One region of the Pseudomonas synxantha genome, then DNA from elsewhere that is predicted to be linked to it. Evidence: predicted binding sites of a transcription regulator. Region 1 holds the regulator's gene; each other region holds the start of a gene.
The links. The regulator FliA, encoded in region 1, starts transcription of late flagellar genes. The targets are predictions, from matches to a motif close to CTAAAGTTTNNNNNNNNNNNGCCGNTAA.
Positions count from the first base shown of each region.

Region 2: motA (flagellar motor stator protein MotA) is a predicted target of FliA. The motif match lies at 5,967-5,994, and genes of this name have one in related genera.
Region 3: BLU48_RS27325 (methyl-accepting chemotaxis protein) is a predicted target of FliA. The motif match lies at 5,074-5,101, and genes of this name have one in related genera.

Region 1 is NZ_LT629786.1:868,612-876,624, reverse strand. It holds gene BLU48_RS04205 (protein-glutamate methylesterase/protein-glutamine glutaminase) at 1-683, opposite strand, end outside; gene BLU48_RS04200 (chemotaxis protein CheA) at 732-2,939, opposite strand; gene BLU48_RS04195 (protein phosphatase CheZ) at 2,951-3,739, opposite strand; gene BLU48_RS04190 (chemotaxis response regulator CheY) at 3,758-4,132, opposite strand; gene fliA (RNA polymerase sigma factor FliA) at 4,299-5,039, opposite strand; gene fleN (flagellar synthesis regulator FleN) at 5,036-5,869, opposite strand; gene flhF (flagellar biosynthesis protein FlhF) at 5,975-7,291, opposite strand; gene flhA (flagellar biosynthesis protein FlhA) at 7,303-8,013, opposite strand, start outside.
Region 2 is NZ_LT629786.1:6,750,340-6,758,352, reverse strand. It holds gene queG (tRNA epoxyqueuosine(34) reductase QueG) at 23-1,090, shown strand; gene BLU48_RS31190 (trimeric intracellular cation channel family protein) at 1,084-1,701, opposite strand; gene orn (oligoribonuclease) at 2,174-2,716, opposite strand; gene rsgA (small ribosomal subunit biogenesis GTPase RsgA) at 2,825-3,856, shown strand; gene motB (flagellar motor protein MotB) at 4,025-5,044, opposite strand; gene motA (flagellar motor stator protein MotA) at 5,048-5,899, opposite strand; gene BLU48_RS31165 (HDOD domain-containing protein) at 6,066-7,601, shown strand; gene BLU48_RS31160 (rhodanese-like domain-containing protein) at 7,659-8,013, shown strand, end outside.
Region 3 is NZ_LT629786.1:5,885,277-5,893,289, forward strand. It holds gene BLU48_RS27310 (YifB family Mg chelatase-like AAA ATPase) at 1-1,383, shown strand, start outside; gene BLU48_RS27315 (TetR/AcrR family transcriptional regulator) at 1,390-1,965, opposite strand; gene BLU48_RS27320 (ABC transporter six-transmembrane domain-containing protein) at 2,080-2,994, shown strand; gene BLU48_RS27325 (methyl-accepting chemotaxis protein) at 2,998-4,974, opposite strand; gene BLU48_RS27330 (LysR substrate-binding domain-containing protein) at 5,151-6,071, opposite strand; gene BLU48_RS27335 (NorM family multidrug efflux MATE transporter) at 6,223-7,626, shown strand; gene BLU48_RS27340 (putative bifunctional diguanylate cyclase/phosphodiesterase) at 7,756-8,013, opposite strand, start outside.

The DNA.
Region 1 (8,013 bases):
ATGTGCTGAACCAGTACGATCGGCGCCGGGAAGTTGGCCGGCAATTGCGTCAACACCCGCTGCAAGGCCACCGGGCCGCCGGTGGAGGTGCCGATGGCAACCAGCTTGTAAGCCTTGCGCTTGGGCGCTGGCGAATGAGCGCTCGGTGCCGCTGCGGTACGTACCGGCGCCACCGCAGGCCGAGCCACGGGCGCAGGCGCCGGGCGTGCAAACGACGAACTCGGCGCAGGCGCTGCGGGCGCAGGTGCCGCTGCCGGCGCAGGTGCGCTGAACAGGCTGCGACGGTTACTGCGGGAAATGCTGTGCACCTTCTCGCAGAGCATCTGCTTGACCTTCTCGGGGTTGCGCGAGATGTCTTCGAAATTCTTCGGCAGGAAGTCCACCGCGCCGGCATCCAGTGCGTCGAGGGTTACTCGCGCGCCTTCGTGAGTCAGCGAGGAAAACATCAATACCGGGGTGGGGCAGCGCTGCATGATATGACGTACGGCAGTGATGCCATCCATCATCGGCATCTCGTAGTCCATGGTGATCACGTCCGGCTTCAAGGCGATGGCTTGATCGATCGCCTCTTTGCCGTTGGTGGCCGTACCGACCACCTGGATCGTTGGATCAGCGGAAAGAATTTCCGAGACGCGGCGGCGGAAGAAACCCGAATCGTCCACCACCAGGACCTTGACTGCCATAAACACTCCGTTAGGCGGGGCGGGCATGACCGCCCTGCCCCACCAGAATCAAATACGCCGTGCGGCGTAACGCTTGAGCATGCTCGGAACATCGAGAATCAGCGCAATGCGACCGTCACCGGTGATGGTGGCGCCCGACATGCCCGGGGTTCCCTGCAGCATCTTGCCCAAAGGCTTGATCACCACTTCTTCCTGGCCCACCAGTTGGTCGACCACAAAGCCGATGCGCTGGGTGCCCACGGACAGAATCACCACATGGCCTTCGCGCTGTTCTTCATGGGCAGCCGAAGCCACCAGCCAGCGCTTGAGGTAGAACAGCGGCAACGCCTTGTCGCGCACGATCACCACTTCCTGGCCGTCCACCACGTTGGTGCGCGACAGGTCGAGGTGGAAGATCTCGTTGACGTTGACCAGCGGGAAGGCGAACGCCTGGTTGCCCAGCATCACCATCAGGGTCGGCATGATCGCCAGGGTCAACGGCACCTTGATGACGATCTTGGAGCCTTGGCCCTTGGTCGAGTAGATATTGATCGAGCCGTTGAGCTGGCTGATCTTGGTCTTCACCACGTCCATGCCCACGCCACGGCCGGACACGTCGGAGATCTCGGTCTTGGTCGAGAAGCCCGGGGCGAAGATCAGGTTGTAGCACTCGGTGTCGGTCAGGCGGTCGGCGGCGTCCTTGTCCATCACGCCGCGCTTGACGGCGATGCCCCGCAGAATGTTCGGGTCCATGCCTTTGCCGTCATCGGTGATCGACAGCAAGATATGGTCGCCTTCCTGCTCCGCCGCCAGGATCACTTTGCCGTTGCGGGACTTGCCCGAGGCTTCGCGTTCTTCCGGGGTTTCGATGCCATGGTCGACGGCGTTGCGCACCAAGTGGACCAGCGGGTCGGCCAAGGCCTCGACCAGGTTCTTGTCGAGGTCGGTTTCTTCGCCCACCAGTTCCAGGTTGATTTCTTTCTTGAGCTGGCGTGCCAGGTCGCGGACCAGGCGCGGGAAACGGCCGAAGACTTTCTTGATCGGCTGCATCCGTGTTTTCATCACGGCGGTCTGCAAGTCAGCGGTGACCACATCGAGGTTCGACACGGCCTTCTGCATGGCTTCGTCGCCGCTGTTCAGGCCCAGGCGCACCAGGCGGTTACGCACCAGCACCAGCTCGCCGACCATGTTCATGATGTCGTCCAGGCGCGCGGTGTCGACGCGCACGGTGGTTTCGGCTTCACTGGCGGGCTTTTCCGCCACCGCCGGCGCCGCTGCACGCGCAGGTGCCGGGGCAGCGGCTGGGGCTGGCTTGGCGACCGGCGCGGCAGCTTTGGCGGCAACCGGTGCGGCGGCGACCGCAGCCGCGGCAGCCGGGGCTACCTCGGTGAACTTGCCTTTGCCATGCAACTCGTCCAGCAAGGCTTCGAACTCGTGATCGGAGATCAGTCCGTCGCCGGCCGGTGCGGCGCTGCTGGCCGCTGGAGCCGCTGGAGCTGCGGCGGCAGTGGCAGTGGCAGCAGTGGCGGCGACTTCCGGCAGGGCTTCGGCTACAAACGTGCCTTTACCATGCAGCTGGTCGAGCAGTGCCTCGAATTCATCATCGGTAATGTCGGTGCTGGCGCTGGCAGCCGGTGCTTCTGGCGCAGCGGGTGCCACGGCATCGGCCGCGAACTGACCCTTGCCATGCAACTGGTCAAGCAGGGATTCAAACTCTGCGTCGGTAATGTCTTCGCTGGTCGGCGTGGCGACAGGCGCCGCCGGGGCTTCGGCTTCGGCCTTGACCGCATTGAGCGAATCGAGCAGCTGTTCGAACTCGCTGTCGGTCACATCCGCCTCGGCCTCCACCACTGGTTCCGGCTCAGCTTGTGCTACCGGCGCAGCCGCGGCCGGTTCCGCCAGGCGCGCCAGGGCCGCCAACAGTTCCGGAGTGGCCGCCGTGATCGGCGCACGTTCGCGCACTTCACTGAACATGCCGTTGACCGCATCCAGTGCTTCTAGAATCACGTCCATCAGTTCCGAGTCGACCTGCCGCTCACCCTTGCGCAGGATGTCGAACACGTTCTCGGCGATGTGACAGCACTCCACCAGCTCATGGAGCTGGAGGAAGCCGGCGCCCCCTTTTACAGTGTGAAAACCGCGAAAAATTGCATTGAGCAGGTTCGCATCATCCGGTCGGCTTTCCAGCTCGACCAGTTGCTCGGACAGTTGCTCTAAAATTTCGCCGGCCTCTACAAGGAAATCCTGAAGGATTTCTTCATCGGCGCCGAAGCTCATGGGTGTGCTCCTTAGAAGCCTAAACTGGATAACAGGTCATCTACGTCATCCTGACCTGACATAACGTCTTCACGTTTATCGGCATGAATCTGCGGACCTTCACCCTTGGCGAGATGTTTTTGTGGATCTTTTTCCGAGAGGATCGCTTCGCGGTCATGCTCGATGCCGGCAAAACGGTCGACCTGGCCGGCCATCAGCACCAATTTGAGCAAGTTGCTTTCCACTTCGGTGACCAACTGGGTCACGCGCTTGATCACCTGGCCGGTGAGGTCCTGGTAATCCTGGGCCAGCAGGATGTCGTTGAGGTTGCTGGCCACCGTGCGGTTTTCCTGTTCGCTGCGCGACAGGAAACCCTCGACCCGACGGGCCAATTCCCGAAACTCTTCAGCCCCCACTTCGCGGCGCATGAAGCGGCCCCAGTCAACGCTCAAGGCCTGGGCTTCGCTGGTCATGCCGTTGACCAGCGGCGTGGCGTTTTCCACCAGGTCCATGGTGCGGTTGGCCGCCGCCTCGGTCAGCCTGACCACATAGGACAGGCGTTCGGTAGCGTCGGTGATTTGCGAAATCTCTTCGGCCTGGGGCATGCGCGGGTCAATCTGAAAATTGACGATCGCACTGTGCAGCTCGCGTGTGAGCTTGCCCACTTCCTGGTACAGGCCGCGATCACGGGTCTGGTTAAGCTCATGGATCAACTGCACCGCATCGGCGAACTGGCCTTTTTCCAGGCTGTCGACCAAGCGGTGAGCATGTTTTTTCAGGGTCGACTCGAAGTCGGCCTGCGATGATTCGTTATGCTCCATAGCTCCCCCGTGGCAGCATCAATGACCGATGCGTTCGAAGATTTTTTCAATCTTCTCTTTCAAGGCCAGTGCAGTGAATGGCTTGACCACGTAGCCGTTGACCCCGGCTTGGGCGGCTTCGATGATCTGTTCACGCTTGGCTTCAGCGGTCACCATCAGCACAGGCAGGCTGCGCAGTTTTTCATCGGCACGTACATGGCGCAGCAGATCGATACCGGTCATGCCCGGCATGTTCCAGTCGGTTACCAGAAAATCGATGCTTCCGCTGTTGAGGATCGGAATCGCCGTGATGCCATCATCCGCCTCGACCGTGTTGGTGAACCCAAGGTCACGCAACAGGTTTTTTATGATCCGCCGCATCGTTGAGAAGTCATCAACGATGAGGATTTTCATGTTCTTGTCCAATTCGACCTCCAAGCAGTCTTAAACGCGCCCAGCACCTGGACGCGCCATTTCAATCAACAGGCGTTACACAAAAAGGACTGCCCAGGGCACCACGGTACGAGCCCGCGAACCTTGCGGCTTCACGGTAGCGTCTGCAGTGTCCCCACACTGCCTGTCAGCGCGCGCGCCACTCTCCCAATCGCCCCCGCAAGCGGGCCGCGCACTGGCTATGCAACTGGCTGACACGCGATTCGCTGACCCCCAGCACCTCACCGATTTCCTTGAGGTTCAGCTCTTCGTCGTAGTACAGCGCCAGTACCAGGCGCTCACGCTCCGGCAAATTGGCAATCGCGTCCGCCAACGCGCTCTGGAAACGTTCGTCTTCCAGGTCGCGAGACGGTTCGAGATGTGCACTCGCGCCGTCCTCGTGCAGCCCTTCGTGTTCGCCGTCCTGCAGCAGGTCGTCGAAACTGAACAGGCGGCTGCCCAAGGTATCGTTCAAAATCCCGTAATAATCGTCGAGACTCAATTGGAGTTCGGCCGCAACTTCATGATCTTTAGCGTCACGACCGGTTTTTGCTTCAATTGCACGAATTGCATCACTGACCATGCGCGTATTGCGGTGTACCGAACGCGGCGCCCAATCCCCTTTACGCACTTCATCGAGCATCGCGCCACGGATACGGATGCCCGCATACGTCTCGAAACTCGCACCCTTGCTCGCGTCGTATTTGGTCGACACTTCGAGCAGGCCGATCATGCCGGCCTGGATCAAGTCCTCGACCTGCACACTGGCCGGCAGGCGCGCCAACAGGTGATAGGCAATGCGCTTGACCAGGGGCGCGTAACGCTCGATCAATTCGCCCTGGCTGTCACGTGCCGACTTTTTGTAAAGGTTGTAGCCGCTGGATGTCATAGCACCGGTCCTGCGCTCGTCTGATGCACCAAACGCTCGACGAAAAATTCCAGATGCCCCCGGGGGTTGGCGGGCAACGGCCAGGTATCGACCTTCTGGGCAATGGCCTTGAACGCCAGTGCGCACTTGGAACGAGGGAACGCTTCGTAGACCGCACGCTGCTTTTGCACGGCCTTGCGCACACACTCGTCGTAAGGAACTGCGCCAACGTATTGTAAAGCCACATCGAGGAAGCGGTCCGTGACCTTGGTCAACTTGGCGAACAGGTTGCGCCCTTCCTGCGGGCTTTGGGCCATGTTGGCCAGCACGCGGAAGCGGTTCATGCCGTAGTCGCGGTTAAGCAGTTTGATCAACGCGTAGGCATCGGTGATCGAAGTGGGCTCGTCGCACACCACCAGCAGCACTTCTTGCGCTGCGCGCACGAAGCTGACCACCGACTCGCCGATCCCGGCGGCAGTGTCGATCACCAGCACATCGAGGTTGTCGCCGATATCGCTGAACGCCTGGATCAGCCCGGCATGCTGCGCGGGGCTCAGGTGCACCATGCTCTGGGTGCCCGAGGCAGCCGGCACGATGCGGATGCCACCGGGACCCTGGAGCAGCACATCGCGCAGCTCACAGCGGCCCTCGATCACATCGGCAAGGGTATGTTTGGGTGTCAGCCCCAGCAGAACGTCCACGTTCGCCAAGCCCAGGTCAGCATCCAGCAGCATGACGCGACGGCCAAGCTCTGCCAGGGCCAGGGACAAATTCACTGACACGTTAGTTTTGCCGACGCCACCTTTGCCGCCGGTCACCGCGATCACCTGTACGGGATGCATGCTGCCCATTTTATTTCTTTACCTTGTCTTGCTTAGACGCAGGCTACATGGCTTGGCCGCGTGAATCGCTTGCAGACCATCGATGTAGGTACATTTCACGGTGTTCATCCTGCCTTAACCGACCCGTTTAGCCGGGTGGTGGTAAAGGTCGGCGAACATATCGGCCATCGCTTCCTCGCTAGGCTCTTCTTGCATTTGCACACTTACGGCACGGCTGACCAACTGATGACGGCGCGGCAGATGCAGATCATCCGGGATCCGCGGCCCGTCGGTCAGGTAGGCGACCGGTAATTCATGGCTGATGGCCAGGCTCAACACTTCGCCCAGGCTCGCAGTTTCATCGAGTTTGGTGAGGATGCAACCGGCCAGGCCGCAACGCTTGTAACTGTGGTAAGCAGCGGTAAGAACCTGTTTCTGGCTGGTGGTTGCAAGCACCAGGTAATTTTTCGACTTGATGCCACGCCCGGCCAGGCTTTCGAGTTGCATGCGCAGCGCCGGATCGCTGGCTTGCAGGCCGGCGGTATCGATCAGCACCACGCGCTTGCGCAGCAGCGGGTCGAGGGCATTGGCCAGGGACTGGCCCGGGTCGACGTGGGTCACCGGCACATTGAGGATGCGCCCCAGGGTCTTGAGCTGCTCCTGGGCGCCGATGCGGTAGCTGTCCATGCTCACCAGAGCGATATTCTGTGCGCCGTACTTGAGCACATAACGGGCGGCCAGCTTGGCCAGGGTGGTGGTCTTGCCCATGCCGGCGGGGCCGACCATGGCAATCACACCGCCCTCTTCCAGAGGTTCGATTTCCGGCGTAGCGATCATGCGTGCCAAGTGCGCCAGCAGCATGCGCCAGGCCTGGCGGGGTTCTTCGACTTCGGCGGTCAAGGCCAGCAAATCGCGGGACAACGGGCCGGACAGGCCGATGCGTTGCAGGCGACGCCAGAGGTTGGCCTGTTGCGGCTTGCTGCCTTGCAGTTGCGTCCAGGCCAGCGAGCCCAGCTGCACTTCGAGCAATTCGCGCAGGCCGTTGAGTTCAAAGCGCATCGAGTCGAACACACGTTGGTCGACAGCGGCGGCCGGGGCTGGCGCAGCTGGACGCGGTGGCTCGACGAACGTCGGTTCTACCAGCGGCTCGGCAGCCGTCAACGGCAGGCCGGCGAACAATTGGCGATTGGTGCTGGCGTCGCTGTCGCCACGCATGCTCAGTTCAGCCTGGGCCGACACAATGCGCGAGGCAGTCTTGCGCAACTCGTCTTCGAGTTCCATGTTCGGCACACGCGGGGCCAGGGCCTGGGGCGTGTAATCCAGCGCAGCCGTCAGCTCGACACCGCCGGCAATCCGACGGTTACCGATAATCGCGGCGTCGGCGCCCAGCTCATCACGGACCAGTTTCATGGCCTGACGCATATCGGCGGCGAAAAAACGCTTAACTTGCATAACCCACTACCTCAGCCATTGGGCCCTACTGTCGCGACGATAGTCACTTGCTTATTGTCAGGAATTTCCTGGTAAGCCAACACGTGCAAATTCGGTACAGCCAAGCGTCCAAACCGCGACAACATCGCCCGAACCGGACCGGCCACCAAAAGAATGACCGGGTTGCCCTGCATTTCCTGGCGCTGCGCGGCATCGATCAACGAACGCTGCAGCTTTTCAGCCATGCTTGGCTCCAGCAAAACACCTTCTTCCTGGCCCTGACCGGCCTTCTGAATACTATTGAGCAATATTTGTTCCAACCTTGGCTCCAAGGTGATAACAGGCAGCTCAGACTCAATGCCTACAATGCTTTGCACGATTGCACGGGACAATCCGACGCGCACCGCCGCCACCAGCGCGGCAGTATCTTGACTCTTGGCGGCATTGTTGGCGATGGCCTCGGCAATGCTGCGAATGTCGCGCACCGGCACCTGTTCGGCCAGCAGCGCCTGCAACACCTTGAGCAATTGCGACAGCGTCAGCACGCCCGGCACCAGCTCTTCGGCCAGTTTCGGCGACGACTTGGCCAGCAGGCCCATCAATTGCTGGACTTCCTCATGGCCGATCAGCTCGTGGGAGTGTTTGTAGAGAATCTGGTTGAGGTGGGTGGCGACCACCGTACTGGCATCGACCACGGTGTAACCCAGGGACTGCGCCTGGCTGCGCTGGCTGACTTCGATCCA
Region 2 (8,013 bases), 960 kb from region 1:
AACCCGTGGTTTCCTGTGTCTCATGCCTGCTATTACCTCCGATCTGCCCGCCCTCGCCCAATCGATCAAAGACTGGGGCCGCGAGCTGGGCTTCCAACAAGTCGGCATCAGCGGCCTCGACCTGGCTGAGCATGAACAGCACCTGCAACGCTGGCTCGACGCGGGCTACCACGGCGAGATGGACTACATGGGCGCCCACGGCAGCAAACGTTCACACCCCGACGAGCTGGTGCCCGGCACCTTGCGCGTGGTGTCGCTGCGCATGGACTACCTGCCCGGCGATACCCAGATGGCACAACTGCTGGCCAAGCCGGAAAAAGCCTACATCTCGCGCTACGCCCTGGGCCGCGACTACCACAAGCTGATCCGCAAGCGCGTGCAGCAATTGGCCGATCGCATCCAGGCACAGATCGGCCCCTTCGGTTTTCGCGCCTTTGTCGACAGCGCCCCCGTATTGGAAAAAGCTATCGCCGAACAAGCCGGACTGGGTTGGATCGGTAAAAACACCTTGGTACTCAACCGCAAGGCCGGCAGTTATTTCTTCTTGAGCGAACTGTTTGTGGATCTGCCGCTGCCGCTGGACCCGCCCCATGTCACCGAACACTGTGGCCGCTGCACCGCCTGCCTGGACATCTGCCCCACCAATGCCTTCGTCGGCCCTTACGTGCTGGACGCCCGGCGCTGCATTTCCTACCTGACCATCGAACTCAAGAGCGCCATCCCCGAGGACCTGCGCCCACTGATCGGTAACCGCGTATTTGGCTGCGATGACTGTCAGATCGTTTGCCCGTGGAATCGTTTCGCCCGACCTACCGCCGAAAGCGATTTCAAGCCACGGCACAATCTGGATAACGCGGAACTTGCCGAACTGTTCATGTGGGACGAGGATAAATTTCTCAGCAGTACCGAAGGTTCACCCTTGCGCCGTGCCGGGTACGAGCGCTGGTTGCGCAACCTGGCGGTAGGCCTGGGTAATGCGCCGTCGAGCATACCGGTGCTGGAAGCCTTGAAGGCGCGGCGGGATTACCCGTCGGAGTTGGTGCGCGAGCATGTGGAATGGGCGCTCAAGCAACACGCTGGTCGTCAGTGAACGTCATCGTTGTAGACGAACTTGGGCATTTCCCAGTGAAAACGGATCGCCAGCAGGCGCAATAGAAAGCCGCTGAACAACGTCAGCAGAATTGCCTGCTCACTCGGCAGTTCCAGATAAAGACACAGCAGATAGAACCACGCGGCCAGGAATGACACGCTGGCGTACAGCTCGCGGCGGAAGATCAGCGGGATGTCGTTGCAGAAGATATCCCGCAGAATACCGCCGAAGACACCGGTGATCACCCCACTGACCGACGCCACCAACATGCCGTGGCCCATTTCCAGGGCGGTCATGCAGCCAATCAGGGTAAATGCCACCAAGCCCAAGGCGTCCAACGCCAAAAACAGCGAGCGCAGGCGGCGCATCAGCGGTGCGATAAAAATCGTCACCAACGCCGCGACGGAGGTGAGCACCAGATATTCCGGGTGTTTTACCCACGTCAGCGGGTAGTGACCAAGTAATACATCGCGCACCGAACCACCGCCCAAGGCCGTCACACAGGCGATCAGCACCACGCCAAACCAGTCCATGCCACGCCGACCGGCAGACAACGCGCCAGTCATGGCTTCGGCCGTGATGGCGATGAGGTAGAGCATCAGCAACATGATGGCGATCCTTGCAGAGAGGCCGGCAGTCTAATCATTTGCTGATGGCACCAAAAGGGGGCAAACGCTCTCCAACACTTGGATTTGCAAACCCATTCAAGTGTGGGAAGGGGCTTGCCCCCGATGAGCATGGGTATCTACACAACTCTGACATGCGACCGTCAGTAACCACGATGCGAAGCGAGCCGCTCTTGATCTTGGTTACTTACGCGCTTTTCGAAAGTGACCCGCCGTAAGGGCGGAACCAATAGCGGCCGTCAACTAAACAATGGATATGTACTCGATCCAACCGAACATCCTGGTCGGCTGTGAGGCCGCCATCGGGGGCAAGCCCCCTCCCACATGGGCCGGCGGCGCACCAGAAGTTGTGTAGATACCCATGCCCCGATGAGGGAGTGTCAGTCAATGCATCTGGGGCTGGCACACCGCCATCGGGAGCAAGCCCCCTCCCACATGTTCAGCAGTCGCCCAGTTTTCAAGCCTTGATGAAATGCTTGCGGTAATGCTGCAACTCGGCAATCGACTCGCGAATATCATCCAGCGCCAGGTGCGTGCTGCCTTTATGGAAGCTGTCCTTGACCTCCGGCGCCCAACGCGCAGCCAGCTCTTTCAACGTCGACACGTCGAGGTTGCGATAGTGGAAGTAGCTCTCCAGTGCCTTCATATGCGTATAAAGGAAGCGTCTGTCCTGGCAGATGCTGTTGCCGCAGATCGGCGACTTGCCCTTGGGTACCCACTTTTCCAGGAAGGCGATGGTTTCAGCTTCGGCTTCGGCCATGCTGATGCGGCTGTCGCGCACGCGTTGGGTCAGGCCGGAGTTACCGTGGGTGCGGGTGTTCCACTCGTCCATGGTGGCGAGCACGGCGTCGCTATGGTGGATAGCGATCACCGGACCTTCGGCCAAGGTGTTGAGGTTGCTGTCGGTGACAATGGTCGCCATCTCGATAATGACGTCGGTGTCAGGGTTCAGACCGGTCATTTCCAGATCGATCCAAATCAGGTTCTGTGGGTTTTGCATGGCTTGATTCTCTTGGCACCTTGGCGTAGCCAGGCAGTTTAGCAGGCGGGGGCGTGCTAGACTCGCGACCGTTTTACCTAACCTTTGCATTATCGACACGGAACACCAATGGCCAAACGCCAGCTCAATCGTCGCCAAAACTGGCGCATCGAAAAGATTCAAGGTGAACGCGCCGCACGCGCCGCCAAACGTGAATCCTCCGCCGTGGAAGCACTCGAGGGCGGCGACCTGGGCCCAGAACAAACCGGCCTGGTGATCGCGCACTTCGGCGTGCAGGTCGAGGTCGAGGCGCTGGAAGGCGAGCTCGCAGGCTCAGTATCCCGTTGCCACCTGCGCGCCAATCTGCCTGCGCTGGTCACCGGCGACAAAGTCGTGTGGCGTGCCGGCAACCAGGGCATCGGCGTGATCGTCGCCCAATTGCCACGCAGCACCGAACTGCGCCGCCCCGACAGCCGTGGCCAGCTCAAGCCGGTAGCCGCCAACGTCGACATGATCGTGATCGTGTTCGCGCCGCTGCCCGAGCCCCATGCCAACCTGATCGACCGCTACCTGGTCGCGGCCGAGCATGCCGGTATTCGCCCGCTGTTGCTGCTGAACAAATTCGACCTGATCGACGAGCAGAACGCCCCGGCGCTCAATGCGTTGTTGGCGGTCTACCGCACCCTGGGCTACCCGGTGCTGGAAGTGTCGGCCCATCACGGCAACGGCATGGAACAACTGCAACAGCAGTTGGACGGGCGCATCAGCGTGTTTGTCGGCCAGTCCGGCGTGGGCAAGTCTTCGCTGGTCAACAGCCTGTTACCGGAAGTCGACACCCGCGTCGGCCCACTGTCGGAACTGTCCGGCCAGGGCACTCACACCACCACTACCGCGCGGTTGTTCCACTTTCCCGGCGGCGGCGAATTGATCGACTCCCCGGGCATCCGTGAATTCGGCCTCGGCCACGTCAGCCGCAGCGATGTGGAAGCGGGCTTCATCGAGTTCAACGACCTGATCGGCACCTGCCGCTTCCGCGACTGCAAGCACGACCGCGAGCCGGGCTGTGCGTTGCTCAAGGCCCTGGAAGATGGCCGCGTGCAACAGCAGCGGATGAACAGCTATCGGTCGATTATTGCGAGCCTACCTGAGAGCAGCTACTAAACCGCCAGCCTCTGTAGGAGCGAGCTTGCTCGCGAAGACCCCAAGAGCAACACGGGCATCCTGAATACACACGTTATCGTTGACGTTTTTCGCGAGCAAGCTCGCTCCTACAGTGAAACGGTAGATACAACAAGGCCGCGATCATCGCGGCCTTGTTGTATCTGGAGCTTAGGAGGCCGGCGCAGGCACCGTAGGATCCTTCACCCCGCCATCATCAAACAGGTTCAGCTTCTGCCGCAGCTCATGGGCCGGCAGCGGCTGCTGTTCCGGCGGTAGCGCATTCGGATCAACCGGCACTTCGCCTGGTGCGCCGTCACCCTGGGTCGGTGTCGGTGGCGGCGGCTGGTCGCCCTCAATCGCACGCTGGGCCTTTTTGGTCAGTACCACGATATCAATGCGGCGGTTGACCGGGTTGAACGGGTCCTTGGGATCAAACAACTGCGAGGAAGCAAAACCTACCACTCGCGCCACTTGCGGGTCTGGATAGCTACCGGCCACCAGCGCACGGCGGGCGGCGTTGGCGCGGTTGGCCGAGAGTTCCCAGTTGCCGAAGTCGCCCTGGCCCGCGTAAGGCTTGGCATCGGTATGGCCGCTGATGCTGATCTTGTTCGGCACCGCCTTGATGGTGTCGGCCATGGCCAGCAGGATGTCTTCAAAGTACGGTTTCAAGCGCGCGCTGCCGGAGTCGAACATCGGCCGGTTGGCGGCGTCGGTAATCTGGATGCGCAGCCCCTCGGGCGTGATCTCGAAGGAAATCTGGTCCTTGAACTTCAGCAGCTGCGGATTTTCCTCAACCTTGTTCTGCAATTCCTGCAGCAACAGCTCCAGGCGCTCCTGCTCGACCTGCTCGGCCATGGTTTCAACCGTATCGCGCTCGATCGGGATTTTTTCCTGCGGCGATTCGGTCTGCACTTCCGGGTTGATGGTGCGTTCAGGCGCCAACTGCGGAGAGCCGCCCAAGTCGATCACGAAGGGCGTGCCGCTTTCGGAAAAGCCAATCGGGTCTTTGAAGTAACCGGCGATGGCGATTTTCTGCTCCGGCGTGGCGGTAGACATCAGCCACAGCACCAGAAAGAACGCCATCATTGCCGTGGCGAAGTCTGCGAAGGCGATTTTCCAGGCACCACCATGGTGCCCCGCAGCGAAGCGCTTGACGCGCTTGATGATGATTGGCTGGTTGTTTTCCATGGCTTAGCGACCGCGAACCGCTTGTTCCAGCTCGGAGAAACTTGGGCGATGCTTCGGGTAGAGCACCTTGCGCCCGAACTCCACGGCCAGCGACGGCGGCATGCCCGACGCGGACGCTACCAGGCATGCCTTGATCGCTTCATAGAGGTTGACCTCTTCCTTGGCATCGTGGGCCAGGGATGTGGCAAGCGGCCCAAAGAAACCATAGGCCGCAAGAATACCGAAGAAGGTCCCCACCAGCGCCGCGCCGACGTGCATGCCGATGGCTGCCTGGTCGCCCTCGCCAAGGGAGGCCATGGTCACCACGATACCCAGTACGGCCGCGACAATACCAAAGCCAGGCATGCCGTCGGCGATGCCGGTCACGGCGTGGGACGGATGCTCCAGCTCTTCCTTGAGGCTGAACAACTCCATGTCGAACAGGCCTTCCAGCTCGTGGGGCGCCATATTGCCGGAGGACATGATGCGCAGGTAATCACAGATATAGGCGGTCATGCGCTCGTCTTTGAGCACCGCCGGGTACTTGGCGAAAATCGGGCTGGCGGCGGCGTCTTCGATATCGCCTTCGATCGCCATCATGCCTTCACGGCGGCTCTTGTTGAGGATCTCGTAGACCAGCCCCAGCACTTCCAGATAGAAGGTGTGTGAGAAGCGCGAACTGAACATGCCCAGCGACTTCTTGATCACATGCATGGTCATGTAGCCGGGGTTGGCCTGCAAGAATGCGCCAAACGCCGCGCCGCCGATAATCAGCACTTCGAAAGGTTGAATCAACGCGGCGATTTTACCGTGGGAGAGGACGTACCCTCCGAGCACACTTGCGATGACGACAATGATGCCGATAATTTTAGCCATAGGAGATGGGTACTTGCGCCGTCGGGTTCATGGACATATTGGGTGTTGCGGAAAACTCTTGTTCTACTTATCGGCAAAACTGCGCCAGACTATAGCCCGTTAAGGCGAAAAGCCAATTCGGCCCGTTCCGGGCGTGTTAAACGCAAGTGATGATCGCGCCCCAATCATGGCAAACGAAACGACCGTATCCAATGCAAAACCCACCACCCTCGCCGCTTGGATCAAGTGCCTGGACGATGTGTTGCTGCCCGTGCCCCAGGCCAGCCATGAACGCGTGTGCAAGGCCATTCGCGATAGTCGCAGTTCATTGCGAGATATTGCCGAGCTGATGCAAGACAGTCCGGCCTTGGTGCTCAGCGTCATGCGCGAAGCCAACAGTCAAACCCATGGCAGCCTGGCCGAACCCGCGGAAAACCTCGAAGTGGCGCTTAACCGCCTCGGCCTCGAGCGTGCCGAGGAACTGCTGGCGCGCCTGCCCTCGGTGCCAGCCCAGGAAATCCCCGTTGCGTTGCGCCAATTGCTACTGGTGAGCCAGCACGCGTCCCAGCAAGCCAACGGTTTGTTCGGCAGCCGCTTGGCGCGGTTGTGGCAGGACATCCACTGGGGCAGCCTGCTGTTTCTGTCACCGCTGTGGCCGATGGCCGTCGCCTTCCCCAAGCTCCTGGAGGAATGGGAGCTGCGGGTGATCCATAAAGGCCAGTCGGCGCGCCAGGTCGAGCAAGAATTGTTCGGCGTGCGCTTGCTCGACCTTTGCCTGGAGTTGACCCACGCCTGGCACCTGCCGATCTGGGTGTCACAGGGCTACAAGCTGCTGCTGGCGGAGCAGCGTTTGCTGGTCAAGGCGCTGCACATTGCCCGCGAAGACGATGCCCTGCGCCACCAGCAACTGCTCGATGCCGAGCCCAACCTGCGCCGCTGGCTGAACCAGCCGGCCAACACCGTGCTGCTGGCTAACGGCCTGGCGATGTCGGCCCAGGAATCCTGGACCTGCCCGCACACCGAGCGTTGGCAATACCTGACCGCCCTCTACCTGCAGGTGCCATTGAGTGACGTGCAACAGCAGGTGCACCAGCAAGCTGTGACCAGCGCCCGCACCACCTTGATGCCTGATCTCTGGCACCCGGCGCTGTCGCTGATCTGGCCGTGGCATGTGCAGAAGGTCCATCGCGGACTGCTGCCGGCGCCGCCGCCCACCGCCGAGTCCCTGGCTGTATGGCGCAAGCACTGCACCGAGCTGCTGGTCGAGCCAAATCGCTTCGCCAATGCCATGCACTTGACCACCTGCGCCAAGAACGCCTTGGTAGCCAGCGGTATGCAGCGGGTTTTGCTGTTCATGGCCGATCGCGCCTTGAGTACCTTGCGCGTGCATCAGGCCGACGGGTTGCCTAAGGACGCCGCGCACCTGAGCCTGGATGTAATCAACAGCACATTGCTGCAACGCCTGCTGGAAAAATCCGCACAGGTGCGGCTCAGCCCCGACAACCATGCGCAGTTCTCGGCCTTGCTACCGCCGGTCCTGCGTCGCTTGTTCACCGGCGAGCACTTGCTGTTGCGCTCTTTGAGTTGCAACGGCCGCGTGGTGATGCTGATCGTCGCGGACCAGGGCGGCGGCCCGTTCTCGGAAACCACCGTGCAGGCGTTCGGCAAAACCGCTCAATGCATCGAAAAGGCCTTGCACAGCTTTACCAACCGCAGCACCTGATGCTTGCGCTACAATCGCCGTCTTTAATCGCCAACATTTGTGCCCAGGAGACCTCACATGCCTGACTTCTCTGGCTTGCCGCTGGTGATCGAATCCAGCGATCTGCTTGGCCGCCTTGATGCCGAACACCTGATTGTCGTGGACCTCACCAGTGCCGCCCGCTACGCCGCAGGGCATATCCCCGGCGCGCATTTCGTTGACCCCAAACGCACCCAACTGGGCCAGCCCCCGGCACCCGGCCTATTGCCCAGCCAAGCCGACCTGGAAAAACTGTTCGGCGAACTGGGCCACACCCCGGACGCGACCTACGTGGTCTATGACGACGAAGGCGGCGGCTGGGCCGGGCGCTTTATCTGGATGCTCGACGTGATCGGCCACCCGAAATATCACTACCTCGACGGCGGCCTGCTGG
Region 3 (8,013 bases), 1.8 Mb from region 1:
GAGACGGCGGTGAAAGAGAGCAAAGACCGCGTGCGCAGTGCCATTTTAAATTCGGCGCTGCAATACCCAGCACGTCGCATCACCCTCAACCTCGCGCCCGCCGACCTGCCCAAGGACGGCGGGCGTTTTGATTTGGCGATTGCGCTGGGGATCCTCGCGGCCAGCGTGCAGGTGCCGGCGTTGATGCTCGATGAGGTGGAGTGCCTGGGGGAGCTGGCGCTTTCCGGCGAGGTGCGGGCGGTGAAAGGCGTGCTGCCGGCAGCACTAGCAGCGCGCAAGGCTGGGCGCACCGTGATAGTGCCCCGAGCCAATGCCGAGGAAGCGTGCCTGGCGTCTGGATTGAAAGTGATTGCCGTGGATCATTTGCTGCAGGTGGTGGCGCACCTGAATGGACACGTGCCGATTGAACCGTACACATCCGACGGCCTGCTGTATTTGAACAAACCCTACCCGGACCTGAGTGAGGTACAGGGCCAATTGGCGGCCAAGCGTGCGCTGCTGATCGCGGCGGCCGGTGCGCATAACCTGTTGTTCAGTGGCCCCCCGGGCACCGGTAAGACCCTGCTCGCCAGCCGGCTGCCGGGCTTGCTGCCACCGTTGAGCGAGCAGGAAGCCCTGGAAGTGGCAGCGATCCAATCCGTGGTCAGCCTCCAGCCCCTGAGTCATTGGCCTAACCGCCCGTTCCGGCAACCGCACCATTCGGCATCCGGGCCGGCGCTGGTGGGTGGCGGCTCGAAGCCGCAACCGGGGGAAATCACCCTGGCCCACCACGGGGTGCTGTTCCTGGATGAACTGCCGGAGTTTGATCGTAAGGTGCTGGAAGTGCTGCGCGAGCCATTGGAGTCGGGGCATATCGTGATCTCTCGAGCCCGTGACCGGGTGAGTTTCCCGGCGCGCTTTCAACTGGTCGCGGCGATGAACCCCTGCCCTTGCGGCTACATGGGTGAGCCCAGTGGGCGTTGCCGGTGCACGCCGGAGCAAATCCAGCGCTATCGCAACAAGCTCTCCGGGCCGTTGCTGGACCGCATTGACTTGCACCTGACGGTGGCCCGGGAGACCACTGCGCTGAACCCCTCCCAACAGATCGGTGAAACCACCGCTCAGGCATCCGCCCAGGTAGCGCAAGCCCGCGAGCGTCAGCAACAACGCCAGGGCTGTGCCAATGCGTTTCTCGACCTGCCGCGGCTGCGCGAACACTGCCTGCTGGCAAAAGCCGATGAATACTGGCTGGAGGCCGCGTGTGAACGGCTGACTTTATCCCTGCGCGCCGCACACCGGCTGCTCAAGGTAGCGCGCACGCTAGCGGACCTTGAGCATGTAGACAGCATCGCTCGCCATCATTTGGCAGAAGCCTTGCAGTACCGGCCGGCCGCAATTGGCTAGCAGCGGTCAGGAAAATCCCAGCAACAGCCTCGCCACTTCCAGCACCTCATCCAATGCCGCCTCTGCCGACTCGGTGGAAGGCTTGAGCATCAGGTCATCGGCATAGCCCATTGCCAGGGCAAAAATCTGCCGGGCTGCGCGTTGGGGCGAATCACAGTGAAACACACCGACGGCAACGCCGCGCTCGATCACCTCGGCAAGCATGCCTTGCCATTGGGCGTTGATCACCAGGTAAGCCTGGGCCATTTGCGCGTCGTGCATGGCCTCGTCCCAGGCGTCGAGCCAGAGCGCCCAACCTGCATCGGCAGTGCTGGGCAGGCAGTCGTGCAAGAACCCCACGAGCGCCTGCAGCGGTGGCGCATCGGCCAAGGGCTCGCGCACTTCGTCCAATTGCTCATTGGCAAAGCGCACAAAGGCTTCGCGGCGCAGTTCATCCCAGTCGCTGAAGTAGTGATACACATGACTGCGCGACAGCCCGGCATGTTCGGCCAGGTCACGGGTGGATACATCGGCAAAACCCTTGCTGCGAAACAGCTCCAGGGCGGCAGCGATGATCTGGTCTTTACGGTCGATACGCGGCATTGAGCAATTCCTTCAAGCGTGGACAGATAAGCGGCGCTTGCTTTTTGAGCGATCGCTCAAGGATACTTGAGCAGTCGCTCAATAATAGCGTCTATCACTCCTTTGGTGCACCTCATGACATCCGTCACCCCACACATTCTGATCGAAGAAAGCAAGAAAATCGGTCAACAGTCCGCCAGCCAGACACTCAAGGCAATTGCCAAAGCCTATCCCGGCAAGCTGTCTTGCACCTTGTCGCTGGTGGCGCTTGAGAACGCACTGTTGTTGGCTTACCCGCTGTTTGCCGGGTTCGCGGTGGATTCGATTATCCGCGGCGATACCACCAGTGCATTGCTCTATGCCGCCGTGGTCATGGCGTTCTGGGCCGTGGGGGCGGCGCGACGAGCGCTGGACACGCGCACGTTCACGCGCATTTACGCCCATCTCGCGGTGCCGGTCATCCTCAACCAGCGCCTACAGAACCACAACACCTCGAAATCGGCGGCACGGGTGGTGCTTGCACGGGAGTTTGTCGACTTTTTTGAAAAACACGTGCCAACCATTGCCACGGCGTTGGTATCGATTGTGGGCGCGGCGGTGATGTTGATCGTGATTGAGCCATGGGTAGGCATGGCGTGCCTGGCCGCGCTGCTGCTGTGCATAACCTTGTTGCCACGCTTTGCCCAACGTAATCAGACGCTGCACGAGCGCCTGAATAATCGTCTGGAAAAAGAGATCGGCCTGGTCGAAAAGGTTGGCGCGCCAACCCTGCGACGCCACTACCAGGTGCTGTCACGCCTGCGTATCTGGCTGTCAGACCGCGAGGCCGCGGCGTTCCTGTTTATCGGTGCGATCGCAGCCTTGCTGTTCGTGGTTGCGATCAGCCAGTTGGCCATGACCCCAGCGGTCAAGGCTGGCCATATCTACGCGGTCATGACCTATCTGTGGACGTTCGTCACCAGCCTGGACGAAGCGCCGGGCATGGTCGACCAACTGGCGCGGCTCAAGGACATTGGCAAGCGCGTGGATCCAGGGCTTGGGGAGCCCTGAGCCTCAACGAAACCGGTCGACCTCCTGACGCAAGCTTGCCGCCAAGGTCTCCAGCTCCTTGGCGGTAACCGCCAGGTTCGACACCACTTCGCGCTGCTCGCTGTTGGCCAGTGCAATGCTCTGCAAGTTGCTGCTGAGCAAGGTGGCGGTACTGCTCTGCTCCTGGGTCGCGGTGGTGATCGCAGCGAACTGCTGGCCGGCCGAGCGGCTTTGCTCGTCGATACGCGCCAGGGCCGAGGCCACGGCGGCGTTACGCGACAGGCCTTCCTGCATCAGCACATTGCCGTGTTCCATGGTACTGATGGCATTGCCGGTTTCCTGCTGGATGCTCTGGATCATCGTGGAAATTTCATCGGTAGCCTGACGGGTGCGCGACGCCAGGTTGCGCACCTCGTCGGCGACCACGGCGAAACCCCGACCCTGCTCACCGGCGCGGGCGGCTTCGATGGCGGCGTTGAGCGCCAGCAGATTGGTCTGTTCGGCGATGGCCGTGATTACGCCAACGATCCCGCCGATTTCCTGGGAGCGCTGGCCCAGGGTGTTGATCACCGCAGCGGTGCTGTTCAGGGCGGTGGCGATATGTTCCAGGGACGATGACGCCTCCTGCATCGAATCGCGACCAATGCGGGTCTGCTGGGCATTCTCTTGCGCCAGGCGCTCGGTATTGCCCATGTTGTCGGCGATGTTCAACGAAGTGGCGCTGAATTCTTCCACCGCGCCAGCCATGCTGGTGATTTCGCCGGACTGCTGTTCCATGCCTTCATAGGCACCACCGGACAAACCTGACAGCGCCTGGGCACGACTGTTGACCTGTTCGGCAGCGTTGCGGATATGCGAAACCATGGTCGACAGCGCGTCGCCCATCTGGTTGAAGCTGCGCGCCAACTGGCCGATCTCGTCATGGCTGGACACGTTGAGACGTGCGCTCAAGTCACCCGCGCCCAGGGCTTCTGCCTGGCGTACCAGGTCGCTCAGTGGCGCCAGCTTGCTGCGCAACAGCCACACCGTGGCACCCACTGCCAGCAACATCGCCAGCACACTGCCGATTACCAGGCGGATACCGACTTCCCAAGTCACGGCGCGAATCTCAGCCTTGGGCATGCTCGCGACCACCGCCCATGGGCCGCCTTCGAACGGCACCGAGACGCTGTAGAAGTCCTCGTGCTTGTCGCTCCAGAAGCGGCCAGCTCCCGGTTTCTTCGCCAGGTCGAGCATCACCGCAATGGCCTCATCCGGCGCCTGCACGCCAGCTGGCGCCACCAGCCAATGCTTCTGTTCATCCAGCAGCGCGAGGGAGCCCGTCTGGCCGATACGGAAGCGCTTGAGATTTTCAAACTGGGCGTTCTGGGCGTCGGTGTAATCGAAACCGATGAACAACACGGCGATGACCTTGCCGCTGCTGTCACGCACCGGGCTGTATTGGGTCATGTAGGAACGGTCGAACAACACCGCACGACCGATATAGGTCTGCCCCTCGGCAACGCGCTGGTAAGCCGCGCCCTGACGGTCCAGCACTGTGCCGATGGCGCGGTTGCCATCCTGCTTGGTCAGCGAGGTGCTGACGCGAATAAAGTCGTCGCCGCTGCGCACGAACACCGTGGCCACGCCGCCAGACATCTGCTTGAACTCATCCACCTCTTCGAAATTGTTGTTCAGCACCTCGTCTCCCAGGTAAAGGCTCGGGGTCTGCACGCCGGCCACCGCCACCGGTTGGTCAGCACGCACACTCAAGCCGGCGACGAAGCGCTTTTCAAACAGCCCGCTCAAACGCTGGGTACTTTCGCGCAAGGTGCTGTGGAAGGTATTGAGTTGGTCGGCAAGCAAACGCGCCTCGCTGGCCAGGTGTTCCTCACGGGTGTCGAGGTTGGCTGAGTCGAGGGAGCGCAGAGCGAAGACGGTACTGCCGCTGATAACGATAGCCAGAATCACGGCAAGTGCGAGACCTAACTGGGAGGCAATCCGGGCACGAGGTTGAGACATGGGAGCTCCTGGCCGAGGCCAGGATCATCCTGATCTCATAGCGATGCTCGGCAAATTATCTAGTGGGAAGCGTTGGTGCACGATAGTTCCAACATTCCTTCTTCGGCGGCATTTGCCAATACTTGAGCGAATCACAGGGGTATCGCGCAAACGATTGCACCATAGGCCTGCCACGCTCAATCGAGGTGCTCGACCCGGGGCAACTCCATCGCCTTGACTTCACCTTGAAGAAACTCCGCCAGCCTGCGCAAACGCTCGCCACCGGGACGAGTTTTCGGCCACACCAGGTAATAATTTTCCCCACTCGCCACTGCCGTTGGCCACGGCAGGCTGAGTCGCCCTTGCGCCACATCCTCAGCCACCATCAGCAGATCACCCATGGAAACGCCATAGCCTCGTGCCGCAGCGATCATGCCCAGTTCTAAGGTATCGAACACCTGCCCGCCCTTGAGGGATACCTGGGACGACAACCCCATGCGTCCCAGCCAGTTGCGCCAGTCGCGACGGTCGGGGGTGGGGTGCAGCAACTCGGCACTCGCCAGTCGGGCTGCGTCCCAGGGGCCATCGTCCAGCAGGTTCGGCGCGCCCACGGGAATCAGTAATTCCGGGAACAGATAGCTGGCTTCCCAGTCCGCCGGAAAGTGCCCGTAGCTCAGCAACACCGCACAGTCGAAGGGCTCCTGGTTGAAGTCCACCTCGTCTACGCTCATCCACGCGCTGGTCAGTTGCACCTCATTGCCCGGCTGCAATGCACGGAAGCGACTCAACCGCGCCAGCAGCCAGCGCATGGTCAATGTGGACGGCGCTTTCATGCGCAGGATGTCATCTTCGGCGTTCAGGGTATGACAGGCGCGCTCCAGCGCGGCGAACCCTTCGCGCACCCCGGGCAACAACAGACGTGCGGCTTCGGTGAGCTGCAGGTTGCGGCCGCTGCGCTGGAACAGGCGGCAAGCGAAATGCTCTTCAAGGGTGCGAATATGGCGGCTGATCGCACTCTGGGTAATGGACAATTCCTGCGCCGCACGGGTGAAGGAGTTGTGTCGCGAAGCGGCTTCAAATGCACGCAGGGCATACAGTGGAGGAAGACGACGAGACATTGGGAAAGCTCCGACGGCGCAATATCGGCACCCTACCAGAATCAATCCAGCATGAGTTTTAATCATGCGAATGATCGCATTTATCCTTTTGTGCAGTGGACGCAAAGCGCCGAGAATCAACCCTCTCCCAACACTCTGACTATTGAGCGTGATGATCATGCAACATCCGGCACGTACCGAGCTCTGGGCCATTCTGCGGCTGTCGGGGCCGTTGATTGCATCACAGCTGGCGCACATGCTGATGGTGTTGACCGACACCCTGATGATGGCGCGCCTGAGCCCCGAAGCCCTGGCCGGTGGTGGCCTGGGCGCGGCGAGCTATTCGTTCGTGGCGATCTTCTGCATCGGCGTGATTGCCGCCGTAGGCACCCTGGTCGCCATTCGCCATGGCGCGGGCGATATCGACGGCGCCACCCGCCTGACCCAGGCCGGGCTGTGGCTGGCATGGTTGATGGCTCTGGCGGCGGCATTGCTGCTGTGGAACTTGAAACCGGTGCTGCTGATGTTCGGCCAGACCGAAACCAACGTGCACGCGGCCGGGCAATTCCTGACGATCCTGCCCTTCGCCCTGCCCGGCTACCTGAGCTTCATGGCACTGCGCGGCTTCACCAGCGCCATCGGCAAAGCCACGCCGGTAATGGTGATCAGCCTGTGCGGTACGGTAGTCAATTACCTGCTCAACCACGCGTTGATCGAAGGCATGTTCGGCCTGCCGAAGCTGGGCCTGATGGGTATTGGCCTGGTGACCGCCATCGTTGCCAATGGCATGGCGCTGGCCCTGATGTGGTACATCCGCAGCAACCGCGCCTACGCGGCCTACCCGCTGAGCACCGGCCTGCTGCGCCTGAATACCCAATACCTGCGCGAGCTGTGGCGCCTGGGCCTGCCGATTGGCGGCACCTATGCGGTGGAGGTCGGGCTGTTCGCCTTTGCTGCGCTGTGCATGGGCACCATGGGCAGTACGCAGTTGGCGGCGCATCAGATCGCCCTGCAGATTGTCTCGGTAGCGTTCATGGTGCCGGCGGGAATGTCCTACGCAGTGACCATGCGCATCGGCCAGCATTACGGCGCCGGCCAGTTGCTGCAGGCACGCATGGCCGGCCGGGTCGGCATCGGCTTTGGCGCCATGGTGATGTTGGGGTTTGCCGTTGTGCTGTGGCTGTTTTCCGACCCGCTGATCGGGTTGTTCCTCGATCATGACGACCCGGCGTTCCATGACGTCATCGTCCTGGCCGTCAGCCTGTTGGCCGTCGCCGCCTGGTTCGAATTGTTCGACGGCGTGCAGACCATCGCCATGGGCTGCATCCGTGGCTTGAAGGACGCCAAGACCACCTTCCTGGTGGGGCTGGGCTGTTACTGGCTGATCGGTGCACCTTCGGCCTGGCTGATGGCGTTCACGTTAGGCTGGGGGCCAACCGGCGTGTGGTGGGGCCTGGCGCTGGGCCTGGCGTGTGCGGCAGTGAGCCTGACATGGGCGTTCGAGGCGAAGATGAAGCGGATGATTCGGCAGGAGCCTGAAATGCAGCCTGCCTTTCAGGCCGCACAAACAGAATAAAGCCCTGCTCGGTCAGAACTGTGGGAGGGGGCTTGCTCCCGATTGCTGAGTGTCAGTCACTGCATTTGCTGACTGACGCACCGCTATTGGGAGCAAGCCCCCTCCCACATTTTTAATGGCGTTCGCAACTTAGCCCAGCAGTGCCTGCTGGCTTTGCCCAAACATCAGGTATTCGACCAATTCCGGCAATGGCAACGGTTTGCTGATCAGGTAACCCTGGGCCTGGTCGCACCCGAACAAGCGCAACAATGCCAACTGCTCCGGCGTCTCTACACCTTCAGCCACCACTTCCAGGTTGAGGTTGTGGGCCAGGTTGATCATCGCGTGCACCAACTTGCGGTTTTCCTCGCGTTCTTCCATGCCACCGACAAAACTCTTGTCGATCTT